3 linked regions of the Niveibacterium microcysteis genome follow. The protein of the gene in region 2 interacts with the protein of the main gene of each other region in a pairwise test. Links are inferred from orthologs where the notes say so. Each region holds a gene or a part of one and is shown on either strand. Other genes may lie near its edges.

What was found. Proteins that work in one complex are often made in the same cells at the same time.
Region 1: the proteins of ssb (region 2) and JY500_RS18855 interact in binary tests that used the Escherichia coli proteins (3 or more experiments, as listed by UniProt). The link is inferred for Niveibacterium microcysteis from one-to-one orthologs.
Region 3: the proteins of ssb (region 2) and recO interact in binary tests that used the Escherichia coli proteins (3 or more experiments, as listed by UniProt). The link is inferred for Niveibacterium microcysteis from one-to-one orthologs.

Annotation. Positions count from the first base shown.
Region 1 is NZ_CP071060.1:4,135,018-4,138,576, forward strand. Bases 1-2,967 are described here. They hold JY500_RS18855 (primosomal protein N'), read right to left. Parts: upstream 2,585-2,967; coding sequence 416-2,584; downstream 1-415. Other genes in these bases: JY500_RS18850 (thermonuclease family protein), read right to left, coding at 1-438; JY500_RS18860 (class I SAM-dependent rRNA methyltransferase), read right to left, coding at 2,942-2,967. Outside these bases: more of JY500_RS18860, read right to left, coding at 2,968-3,559.
Region 2 is NZ_CP071060.1:4,518,433-4,523,647, reverse strand. What follows is about bases 1,242-4,240. They hold ssb (single-stranded DNA-binding protein), read left to right. Parts: upstream 1,242-2,478; coding sequence 2,479-3,003; downstream 3,004-4,240. Other genes in these bases: JY500_RS20485 (HU family DNA-binding protein), read right to left, coding at 4,133-4,240; JY500_RS20490 (PEP-CTERM sorting domain-containing protein), read right to left, coding at 3,109-3,762; JY500_RS20500 (MFS transporter), read left to right, coding at 1,242-2,479. Also shown: excinuclease ABC subunit UvrA, read right to left, coding at 1-393; JY500_RS20505 (transglutaminase-like domain-containing protein), read right to left, coding at 431-1,033; more of JY500_RS20500, read left to right, coding at 1,112-1,241; more of JY500_RS20485, read right to left, coding at 4,241-4,432; JY500_RS20480 (hypothetical protein), read right to left, coding at 4,536-4,763; JY500_RS20475 (response regulator), read right to left, coding at 4,895-5,215. UniProt on the Escherichia coli protein: Plays an important role in DNA replication, recombination and repair. Binds to ssDNA and to an array of partner proteins to recruit them to their sites of action during DNA metabolism. Acts as a sliding platform that migrates on DNA via reptation.
Region 3 is NZ_CP071060.1:3,285,693-3,289,195, reverse strand. Bases 593-3,503 are described here. They hold recO (DNA repair protein RecO), read left to right. Parts: upstream 593-1,645; coding sequence 1,646-2,362; downstream 2,363-3,503. Other genes in these bases: acpS (holo-ACP synthase), read left to right, coding at 3,136-3,503; JY500_RS14860 (pyridoxine 5'-phosphate synthase), read left to right, coding at 2,359-3,123; era (GTPase Era), read left to right, coding at 707-1,615; rnc (ribonuclease III), read left to right, coding at 593-710. Outside these bases: JY500_RS14880 (DUF4845 domain-containing protein), read left to right, coding at 1-35; more of rnc, read left to right, coding at 39-592. UniProt on the Escherichia coli protein: Involved in DNA repair and RecF pathway recombination.

The DNA of each region.
Region 1 (3,559 bases), 380 kb from region 2 along the record:
CTTGGCGTAGGCGCGATACCACCAGGCGAGGCCAGCGGCGATTTGCGCGTGACCGAGATCGAGGTTGTGCGGGCAGTCGGCGCGGCCGGCGCAGGGCATGTCGGGCGAAGTGACCCATGCAACGCCGACATAGCGGCCGTACTGATCGCGCTCACGCCATTCAACGGTGACCGATGCGCCGAGCGCGAGGCGTTTGAGGTTCTCACCCGCCTCACGGCCCCAGGGCTGGTCGTGCTCGGGCGCATCCACGTAGGCGAGGCGCACCCGCCGTACGTTGCCGCTGCGATCGCGCACATGCAGTGTGTCGCCGTCGTCCACCGCGCGCACCTCGCCGTTGAAGCGGCCGCCACGGGCCTGCGCGCCAAGGCTGCCGAACAGCGCGGCGAACGCGACGAGCGAAATCAGGAAGCGGCGCTTAGAGATCGATCGGATCGACATCGACATGCCAGCGCAGCGCGCGCGGCGATTTCATTGCGTGCAGCAGCGGCACCCAGTGCGCGAGCAACTGCTGCAGCGCGCCGCGGGTGTCGGCTTCGATCACGAGTTGTGCGCGCTCCAGCCGTGCGCGCCGCACCAGCCGCATCGGCACCGCGTCGTACAGCCTCACTGCGTCGGCATAGGGCTCGGCGGCTTCGCGCGCCATGTTGAGGAAGTCGATCGCCTGCGCGACTTCGGGCGCCTCGGCGCGCAACACGGCCTGCGCGCCGCAAGGCGGGAAATGCGCCTGCGCGCGCTCTTCGAGCTGCGCGTTGGCGAAGCCGTCGAAATCCTGCCGACGCAAGGCATCAAACAGCGGGTGTTCCGGAAACTCGGTCTGGATCAGCACTTCGCCGGCGAGCCCGGCACGCCCCGCGCGCCCGCCGACCTGCATCAACTGCTGGAAGAGGCGCTCCGGCGCGCGATAGTCCGCGGCGAACAGCGAGGCGTCCGCGCCGATCACGCCGACCAGCGTCAGCTTCGGAAAGTCGTGCCCCTTCGCGAGCATCTGCGTACCGACGAGGATGTCGGCCTCGCCGGCTTCAATCGCATGGCGCAGTGCCGCCCAGTGCGCCGGCGTCTTGATGCTGTCGCGGTCGGCCCGCAGGATGCGTGCATGCGGGAAGCGCGCGGCAAGGTATTCCTCGACGCGCTGCGTGCCGCGCCCGAAACCGTGCAGATCCTGATTGCCACATTGCGGGCAGGCACGCGGCACCGGCGCTTCAGTGCCGCAATGGTGGCAGCGCAGGATGCGTTCGGAGAGGTGGAACACGCGGTGCGCCGAACAGTGATCGCAGTCGCTGACCCAGTTGCAGGCCGGGCAGGCCAGCACCGGCGCATAACCGCGCCGGTTGAGGAAAATGAGGCTCTGCTCGCCGCGCTCGATCCGCGCAGAGATTGCGGCCTCCATCGGCGGCGACAGGCCGTCCTTCAGCTTGATACGGCGCGTGTCGATCAGGCGCACCGTTGGCGGCGCGGCCGCTGCGGCGCGACGCTCCAGCCGCAGCATGCGGTAGCGCCCGCTCTGCGCCGCCTGCCAGGTTTCCAGCGAGGGGGTTGCCGATCCCAACACGATCGGCACGCCAGCCTGCTGCGCCCGCCACACTGCCAGGTCGCGCGCCGAGTAGCGCAGGCCGTCCTGCTGTTTGTAGGAGGCGTCGTGCTCTTCGTCGATCAGGATCAGACCGAGCCGCGGCAAAGGGCTGAACACTGACAGCCGGGTGCCGATCACGATGTCGGCGCTGCCATCGAGGGCGGCGATGAAGCCGCGGCAACGCGCGCCATCGGTCGCGCCGCTGTGCAGGGCCACGCGACGCGCACGCGGAAAGCGCGCCGCCACGCGGGCTTCGAGTTGTGGCGTGAGGCCGATCTCCGGCACCAGCAGCAAGGCCTGCTTGCCGGCGGCGAGCGCCCGTTCGATCAGGCGCAGGTAGACCTCGGTCTTCCCGCTGCCGGTGATGCCATGCAGCAGAAACGGGGAAAACCGCTCGGCCGCGCTCCATACGGCCTCGACGGCTGCAGTCTGCTCGTCATTGAGTGTGGGTGCGTCGCTGAGATCAGCCTTGGCGCAGGAAGGCGCCTCGTCGACCCAGCCGCGCTGGCGAGCTTCGCGCACTGCGGCGGCACCGAAGGCCTCGACCAGCGCCGAGCGCGGCTGTTCGCCCGCGATCAGGTGTTCGGCAAGCGCGCGCACGCGCGACGCACGGCCCGGACTGGCCAGCGCCGCACGGCCGGCCTCGTTGAGCATCAGCCACGGATCTGCGCTGCGGTCGTCCATCAGTTCGGCACCGCGCAGACCGGGCGGCAGCGCCACCGCAACCGCTTCACCGAGCGGGTGGTGGTAGTAACGCGCAGCGAACTGCACCAGCGCCAGCCAGTCGGCCGGCAGCGCCGGCACCTCGCGAAGGACCGGCCCGAGCGGTTTGAGGCGCGCCGGATCAACCGCCGCGAGGTCGGGCAGCGCAAGGATCACACCGATCTTTTCGCCGCTTGCGAACGGTACGCGCACAAGGCGGCCGATATCAGCCACGGAGATATCCACCGGCGCCAGGTAGTCAAAGCTGCGCGGCAGAGGCACTGGCAGCGCGACGCGAACGACAGAATTCAAACAGCCGTTTTCCACTACCGTATTTTTCTCTTTTTATTCAGCGCGTTGCCACTCAAACATGAGATACAGCCGTCACAGTTTGTTTTAACCCTTTCGTAACAAAGGGCCTTTTCAACAATTGTGGATAACTTTGTGGGTGACTGGGGATGTTTTGCCGCGGCACGCACCATTTCGGGTCGGCGTCAATACCGCATCGCAACATTGAAAAATAACAAACGCCTTATTTTTCAAACCTTTACGTCAACACCAAAAAGTCAATGGTCTTTCTCGTCGTTTTTTCCGCCCACAGGGCGCGAGATGTGCATAACTCAGGATCGCGTCATCGCGCGCTTGTCAAGCGGCTGCGTTTGCGGGCCCTCAAACCACCTGACAAACCAGGCCCTTGAGGTACTCGCCCTCAGGGAAAGCGAGGCCGATCGGATGGTCTGGCGCCGCGCAGAGCCGATGGATGATCTGTGCGTCGCGCCCGGCATCCGACGCCGCGCCGGACAGGATGTTCTGGAACAGTTCCTGCCCGATGCCGCCTGAGCAGGAATAGCTCATCAGGATGCCGCCCGGATTGAGCAGCCGGAAGCCGAGCAGATTGATGTCCTTGTAGGCGCGCGAGGCACGCTGTGCATGTGCGGCACTGGGTGCGAACTTGGGCGGATCGAGCACGATCAGATCGAAACGGCGGCCCTCCGCACGCAATTCACGCAGCGCAGCGAAGACGTCGGCCTCCCACCAGGTGGCGCGCGTGGCGTCCAGCTGCGGGTTGCGCTCCACATTGCGCTGGGCGCTCGCCAGCGCATGGGCCGACGAGTCAATCGACAGCACCTCGCGCGCACCACCCGCCAGCGCCTGCAGCGAGAAGCCGCCGGTGTAGCAGAAGCAGTTGAGCACGCTGCGGTCGCGTGCCAGGTCGCGCGTCAGGCGGCGGTTTTCGCGCTGGTCGAGGTAGAAGCCGGTCTTGTGGCCGCTCACGGCGTCCACACC
Region 2 (5,215 bases):
GCTCTGTGCCGCGAGCGGCAACTTGTGCTCCGGGCAGTGCGGCTGGCCGGCGCGGGCGTACAGCAGGCGCAGGTAGTCGTGGATCTCGGTGACGGTGCCGACGGTCGAACGCGGGTTGTGGCTAGTCGCCTTCTGTTCGATCGAGATCGCTGGCGAAAGACCTTCGATCAGGTCGACGTCCGGCTTTTCCATTAGCTGCAGGAACTGCCGCGCGTACGCCGACAGCGATTCGACATAGCGGCGCTGCCCTTCGGCGTAGAGCGTGTCGAACGCGAGCGAGCTCTTGCCCGAGCCCGACAGGCCGGTGATCACCGTGAGCCGGTTGCGCGGGATGTCGAGCGAGATGTTCTTCAGGTTGTGCGTGCGCGCACCGCGGATCTTGATGTCGTCCATGAGCGTTCTTCGATTCCCTTGCCGCGCTTCGGCGCGTCTAGGTCGGGGCGCCGGCGGTTCGCAGCGGCGCCTCGATGTCGGGCAGGTTCAGGAACACCTGCTCGATGGTGGAATGGCGGGTCAATGCGTCGACCACGGCCTGCAGCGGTTCGGCGTACAGGCCTTCGATGTCTTGTTCGGCGCCGCCCCGGATCGGGAAGGCGAGGTGTTCGTGCGGCGGCGTGAAGCGGGCGTCTACGCCGGGCTTGTTGCCGCGGGCGTCGATGCGGTACCAGCCGTGGTCGGCCAGGTACACCGCGTTGAGCCCATGCAGGCAGTACGGCGCACCACCATCGCCAACCGGCAGGCGCTGGTAGCACAGCGCCGCGGGGATGCCGTTGGCGCGCAACAGGGCGGCCAGCAGATGGCTCTTCGCGTAGCAATAGCCAGTTCGGTGTGCGAGCACTTCGGAGGCGCGCAGCGTCACCGGCCCGCTGCGGTAGTCCCAACTGTGGCGGATTTCGTCGCGCACAAATTCGAAGCAACGTCGTGCGATCGCCTCGTCGCCACTACCCGCCTCAACCGCGAGCTGCTGGGCCAGCGCGTGTACGGCCGGTGTTTTCCAATCAATGCTGGAGCTGGACGCGAGGTAGGGAGTCATTCGATGCGCGAACGCGGGGTGGCCGGGAAGGGCAACCTGCTAATATACGCAACTCGCTGATTCAAAGCCATTTTCCCGATGTCCTCCCCGTTCTCCGACCGCATGAGTGCGCAGGAACGCCGCGCCGGCGCCACGCTGGCCGCGATCTTTGCGTTGCGCATGCTCGGGCTGTTCCTGATCCTGCCGGTGTTCTCGGTCTTCGCGAAGACGCTGCCGGGCGGGAACGACCTGCAATGGGCCGGGCTGGCGCTGGGCGCCTTCGGCATGGTGCAGGCGATCTTCCAGGTGCCCTTCGGTGTCGCGTCGGACCGCTTTGGCCGCAAGCCGGTGATCGTTTTCGGCCTGCTCATGTTTGCTGCCGGTTGTGCGCTGGCCGCCTGGGCGCCCAACATCGGCTGGATGATCGCGGCGCGTGCGCTGCAGGGTGCTGGCGCGATCTCCGCCGCGGTGTCGGCGCTGGCCGCCGACCTCACCCGCGAGCAGCATCGCACCAAGGTGATGGCGATGATCGGCTCGACGATCGGGCTGGTGTTTGCCGTGTCCCTGGTCGCTTCGCCGGCGCTGTACCAGTGGATCGGCATGCACGGCATGTTCCTGCTGACCGGGGCCTTGTCGCTGCTGGCGATCCCGGTGTTGCTGCGCGCGGTGCCGACGCCGCCGCGCATCGAGACCGCGATGCCGCGGGTGCCGCTTGCCACGGTGCTGACCGAACGGCAGCTGATGCCGCTTCATTTTGGCGTGTTCGCGATCCACATGATCCAGATGGGCATGTTCCTGATCGTGCCGCGCATCCTGGTCGAGTCCGAACACCTGCCGCTGGCCGAGCACTGGAAGATCTACCTGCCGGTGGTGCTGGCTAGTTTCGTACTGATGGTGCCGGCGATCATTTACGCCGAGCGCAAACGCCAGATGCGGCGCGTACTGTTGGCGTCGATTGCGCTGCTGGCAGCCACGCAACTCGGTTTTCTGTTGGTGCAGGATACGTTCTGGCCGATCGTTGGCCTGCTGTTCCTGTTCTTTGTCGCCTTCAACATTGTTGAGGCGTCGCTGCCCTCGCTGGTGTCGCGCATCGCGCCGCCGCAGGCCAAAGGGGCGGCGCTGGGCGTCTACAACACCTCGCAGTCGATCGGCGCGGCGCTGGGCGGCGCGGCGGGCGGGGCGGTGGCCGCCCACTTCGGGCCGCATGCGGTGTTTGCCGGCACCACGCTGTTGGCCTTGATCTGGTGGCTGTGGGCGCGCAGCATGCGCAACCCGCCGCAGCTGACCGAACGCGAGATCGCGATTGATCCGCATATCGAGATCGCCAGCTTCCGCCACGAACTGCTCGCGCTGCCCGGCGTGCGCGAGGCCATCGTCATCCCCGAGCGGCGGATGGCATACTTGAAGATTAATCTTGAGCGCTGGGATGAAGCATCCCTGCGCCGTCTTACTGGAGGGAAAGCCTGATGGCTTCTGTGAACAAGGTGATCCTCGTCGGTAACCTCGGTGCCGACCCGGAGACCCGCTACGCCCCGAGCGGCGACGCGATCTGCAATATCCGTATCGCGACCACCGACACCTGGCGCGACAAGGCCACCGGCGAGAAGAAGGAAGCGACCGAATGGCACCGCGTTGTGTTCTTCGGCAAGGTCGCGGAAATCGCCGGCCAGTACCTGAAGAAGGGCTCGTCGGTCTATATCGAAGGCCGCCTGCAGACCCGCAAGTGGCAGGACAAGGAAGGTCGTGACCAGTACACGACCGAGATCCGCGCCGACCAGATGCAGATGCTCGGCGGCCGCCCCGGTGGTGAGGGCGGCGGCTCGCGCGGCGGCTACAACAGCGGCGGCGACGACTACAACCAGGCACCGGCTCCGCGCGGCGGCAATCAGGGCGGCGGCAATGCACGCCCGCAATCGCGCCCGGCCCCGGCGCCACAGGCCCCGGCCGGCGGAAACAACTTCGGCGATTTCGACGACGACATTCCATTCTGATACGCGTCCGCCGATTCGTCGCCCGAAAAGAAAAAGCCCTGAGAAATCAGGGCTTTTTGCTGTGTGGCGTCCGAGCGCCAGACTCGGCGGCCGGTTGATGAGGTATCAGCCGGTCTTGCGGCGGCGCGATGCGGCGAGTCCGACGAGCCCGAGACCGGTCAACAGCAGCGTGGCGGGTTCCGGCACCGCTGCCGATTCGGTGTCGAGCGTGAGACGGAAATCGCGGTTGAAGAACACCCAGTGATTGGCGTCCGCCCGCGCATCCGCGGTCAACGCAATGGTCAGCGTGTTGTCGGCGAGGTCGCTGCTGAAGTCGGCGGCCGAAAGATCCCAGCTGTAGGGGCCATATCCCGCCGCCGATTCGGAGCCGAGAAACGCGTTGAAACCGTGGAAGCCGTTGTAGGTCAGCGCGGGGTAGGTGTGGCCGCCCAGCGTGTCGTCGTCGACGTGGTAGGCCTTGATCAAGGAATCGCCGGCAAACGAATTGGCCGTGGCGCTCAGCTTCACGCTGCGCAGACTGGTCGAATCTGCCACGCCGCTCAGATCGAAGCGCAGATACGTCACCAGGAAGTCGGTGCCGTAGCCGTAGATCCCGGACCACAGACCCCCATAGCTGTAATGCGAGATATCGCCCATGCCGCGATGGACGCTGGTGCTGTCAGTCGCGCTCAATGTGTAGATGACACCCGCGCTGGCCGTGCCGATCCCTGCCAAAGCCAGCGCCAGCGCGAGGCTTGTCTTGCCGATCATGTGCCGCATACCACTCTCCCTTGTGACGTAGTCCAAACAAAAACGGAATTCATCCGGTCTGGAAGCAACCCAGGTGATACGGGCGTTCCGATCGTGGGCCACGTTCTGATGCGCGGCACTGCCGTCGGGAGCGATGCGTCCGCCGGAATGGTTCGGACGCGCAGTCGGAATCGCGATTCTCGCGAGGCGGTCGCGGTACGGAATTGATCTGGCGTGGGGGTGGGGCGCTGCGCGGCGGAAATATGTCACACAGATAGGCGGATTTCCCTTGTGCCGGCTTCGCAAGCGGAAACTCCGGCGGGAGCCCAAAAGAAAACGCCCCGCAGGGGCGGGGCGTTCATCCGCTCGGCCAGCGGTGGCTGGCCGATGCGACGGTCAATTACTTGTTGACCGCGGCCTTCAGCTTGGCACCGGCGCTGAACGTCGGGGCCTTCGATGCGGCGATCTGGATCGCTTCGCCGGTCTTCGGGTTGCGGCCGGTACGGGCGGCACGCTTGCTGACCGAGAAGGAGCCGAAGCCAACCAGGGAGATTTCGTCGCCGGCGGCGAGGGTTTCGGTCACGACATCCAGCAGGCCGTCGAGGGCTTTGGCGGAGTCGGTCTTGGTGAAGCCGGTCTTGGCGGCCAGCGCGTCGATGAGTTCGGATTTGTTCATGATTCGGGTTCTTTTCCGGGTTATGTGAAAAGCGTGTGGCCACGCCGGAAGGGGATGTTATCCCATGACGGCGCGGAATGGCGTTGCAAAGCTTGAAAACCTTGGGTTTGGCACGAAAAAAAGCGTGTCAACCGTTTGCCGGGCGGGCCAGCCCGCGCCAGCGGCGAATCCCTCGCACGCTCCGACGCAAGTCTATGCCAAATACGCGGCGGAACTGCCACCAGCCGCGATCGCCGCCCAACACTGCCCATTGTGCCATTTGCTGCTCGCCATCTTCGGTCTGGACCTCGTACCAGCCGTCACGCACCGGTGCGGTGTTGGCGGGGAACCATCCGGTCAGTCTGGGCTTGCGCATACATGCCTCCATGGGGCTTGCCAGCACTTGGATTCGGTTATCCAAGCGTATTTGCCGCTGCGGGCGGCTCGCAGCCGCATTTCTAGCATAGCGCCAGGCTGCGGGCGCGTGCATGAGCCCGCCATGCCAGTTCAGCTGGTGTCTGAGACGATCGCCTTGCGGGTCGTTGGCTTGTGGCGGTCGCCGCCGTTGCGCACCGCAATCCGGTCGTAGCGGATATGTGCCTGAATCACCTCGCGCTCGCGCGGTGCGGCGCTGAAGGCATCGATCAACAGTTCACGGCACGCCGTCGCGCGATCGGCATCCCAGGCGCTGTCCAGCGCATCGAGTGCCGCGGCGAGCGCTTGCAACAGCCGTGCGGTGGCCTCCGGATCCGCTTCGGTACCCGGCGGGGGCATCGCCATCGGCGGCGCTGCATCCGCGGGCGGTGCGGCGGGTTTGATGCGCCCGAG
Region 3 (3,503 bases), 1.2 Mb from region 2 along the record:
CGTCAAGCACCACAAATGCTGCTGCCAGCCAATAGCCCATGAGCCGTGCCGGGTTTCAGGAGGCGCTTGGGTATCATTTCTCGAGCCCAGCGCTGCTTGCCCAAGCGTTGACGCACCGAAGCTTTGGGACGCCCCACAACGAGCGACTTGAGTTCATCGGTGACTCGGTTCTGAATTGTGTCGTTGCGCGCGCGCTGTTCGATCGCTTCCCGGAGCTTGATGAAGGCACCTTGTCCCGCTTGCGGGCTGGGCTGGTCAAACAGGATGCGCTTCACGCTCACGCCCTGAGCTTGTCGCTCGGAGACCTCTTGCGCTTGGGTGAAGGCGAGCTGCGCAGTGGTGGGCATCGGCGTCCATCGATCCTCGCAGACGCGCTCGAGGCCGTGTTTGGCGCAATCTTTCTTGATGCCGGATTTGACGCGGCGAGCGGTGTTATTGATCGCTTGTATGCTGAATCGATCGCTGCGATCGACCCGCGTACTGCCGGCAAGGACCCGAAGACTGCGCTGCAGGAGTGGCTGCAGGCACGCCGTCACCCGTTGCCGAACTACGAAATGGCGCAAGTGCGCGGAGAAGCGCATGCGCAGGAATTTGAAGTGTCATGCCGGATCCCGGCCCTGATGCTAGAAACAAAGGGCCGTGGCGCGAGTCGTCGCGCGGCGGAACAGCAGGCTGCGCGCGCAGCGCTGGATCGGATCGAGAAACTATGACAGAGCTTCAGGCGCCGGACGCAAACGGATTCCGTACGGGTTTTCTCGCGATTGTTGGTCGGCCGAACGTTGGCAAGTCGACGCTGCTGAACCATTTGATCGGCCAGAAGATCAGCATTACCTCACGCAAGGCGCAGACGACGCGGCATCGGGTAAATGGTGTGCTGACCAACGATACACACCAGTTTGTGTTTGTCGATACGCCGGGCTTTCAGAAACAGCATTCGAACGCCCTCAATCGCGCGATGAACCGCAGCGTTACGCAAGCGCTTGGTGATGTGGACGTTGTGCTCTTCGTTATCGAAGCCGGGAAGCTGACTGCGGCTGATCGCGCAGTCATGGAACTGCTTCCGTCGCAGATTCCCGTGGTACTGGTCATCAATAAGGTGGACCGGATTGCGGATAAACGTCAGTTGCTCCCATTCATCGCAACCGTCGCGGCAGAGCGAGAATTTGCCGCGGTCGTCCCTTTGTCCGCTGAAACTGGTGCGAACGCAGACGAGCTGTTGAAGGCATGTGGGCCACTGCTCCCAGAGCAGCCGGCGATTTTCGATGCAGACGACATCACCGATCGAAGCGAACGCTTTCTTGCTGCTGAGTTCATTCGGGAGAAGCTCTTCCGCCTGCTTGGCGAAGAGCTGCCTTATGGCTTGGCGGTCGAAATCGAAAAGTTCGAGATCGACGGGCCGGTGCGTCGCATCTTTGCAGCCATCATCGTCGATCGGCCGAGCCACAAGGCCATGGTCATTGGACGCGGTGGTGAAAAGCTCAAACGCGTGTCGTCCGAGGCGCGTGTCGATTTGGAGAAACTGTTCGGCGGCCCCGTCTACCTTGAGGTGTGGGTGAAGGTCAAAGGCGGTTGGGCGGATGATGAGCGTGCGCTCAAGAGTCTCGGTATCGAATAACACTTCGCACCGATGGACTGACTGCGCCTGATGAGTAGCAAACGCGTCGAGCAGCAGTCGGCCTTCGTTCTGCACACCCGTCCGTGGCGAGAAACCAGCTACGTTGTTGACATGTTCTGCCGTGAACATGGCCGTGTGGCCATGGTCGCCAAGGGCGCGCGGCGTCCGCGTGCTGCGCTGCGTGGCGTCCTGCTCGCCTTTCAGCCGCTGGAGATCGGCTGGAGCGGCGCCGGGGAACTCAAAACGCTGGTCGCTGCGGAATGGCAAGGCGGCCAGCCGATGCTCGCCGGCAGCACGCTCATGTGTGGTTACTACGCCAACGAGTTATTGGTGCGCCTGCTGCCGCGCGAAGATGCGCATCCGCGTCTCTTCGATGCCTACGCGAGCCTGCTGCGGCGCCTCTCGGCGAATGCGCCGCAGGACGTCGCGCTGCGGACTTTCGAGCTGGTGCTCCTGCAGGAACTCGGCTATGCCCCCACCTTCGATACGGACGAGCATGGCGACGCCGTCCGGCCCGAGTGCGACTACCTCTTTATAATCGAGCGTGGACCGGTACTGGCGACCGACCCGGAGCAAAATGAGGCGACCCTCTCGGGGCGCGTACTGTTGGATCTCGCCCGCGAAGACTTGTCGAACCCCGAGACTCTTGCTCAGGCAAAGAACCTGATGCGGCGGCTCATTGCTCACCTTGTCGGCGCACGTGCGCTGGAATCGCGGCGAATTTTCATGGAGTTGCAGGAACTGTGATCGAACTCGGCGTCAACATTGACCATATCGCCACCCTGCGCCAAGCGCGCCGGACCTATGAACCGGACCCGGTATGGGGGGCGGTGGAAGCTCACCTGGGCGGCGCTGACGGAATTACGGTGCATTTGCGCGAAGACCGTCGTCACATTCAGGACGAGGACGTACGCCGTTTGCGCGAACTGACTCACATCAAGCTGAATCTTGAGATGGCCGCGACCGACGAAATGGTCGCAATCGCCTGCCGGCTCAAGCCCGAGATGGCTATGTTGGTTCCGGAGGGGCGCCAAGAGGTGACCACCGAGGGTGGCCTCGACATCGTCGCCAACGAGGCGCGTATTCGCGAGTGCATTGCGCGACTCGCCGACGCCGGGATCCAGTCCAGCGTTTTCATCGACGCTGAGCTGGCGCAGGTGGAAGCCGCCGCGCGAGTTGGCGCGCGGGTGTGCGAGATCCACACAGGCCCTTACGCGGAGGCCTTCCACAAAAAGGGCCGCGATGCGCGCAGTCCGGCCGTATTGGCTGAGATCGAGAAGATTCGTGCCGCGGGCGCCGCCATCATCGGTCATGGGATGCGCTTCAATGCCGGCCATGCGCTGAACTATTTCAATGTCCAGCCCGTCGCCGCACTGCCCGGGATTCGTGAATTACACATCGGCCACGCAATCGTGAGCCGTGCGGTATTCGTTGGCTTGCGCGAGGCGGTCGGCGAGATGAAGCGTCTGATGCGCGAATCTGCCGCGTCACCCCATCTGTACGGCTGAGTAGCCCGCACCATGATCGCTGGTATCGGCACCGACATCGTGTCGATCGCGCGGGTTCGAGCCTCGCTCGATCGACACGGCGAGGCGTTTGCCGAGCGCATCCTCGCGCCGCAAGAGCTGCTGGAGTTTCGTTCGGTACGAGACGGTGCTCGCTTTCTCGCCAAGCGTTTTGCTGCGAAGGAGGCTTTCGCCAAAGCCTTCGGCACCGGCTTGCGAGCACCTGCCACCCTGCATGCGATCGCAGTCGCCCATGACGAACTCGGCAAGCCGGTTTATGTCTTTGATGCGGCGCTCGAGGGGGCGATGCACGCGCGAGCATGGGCGGCGCATCTTTCTATCAGTGACGAGAAGGACAACGTCGTCGCATTTGCGCTGATCGA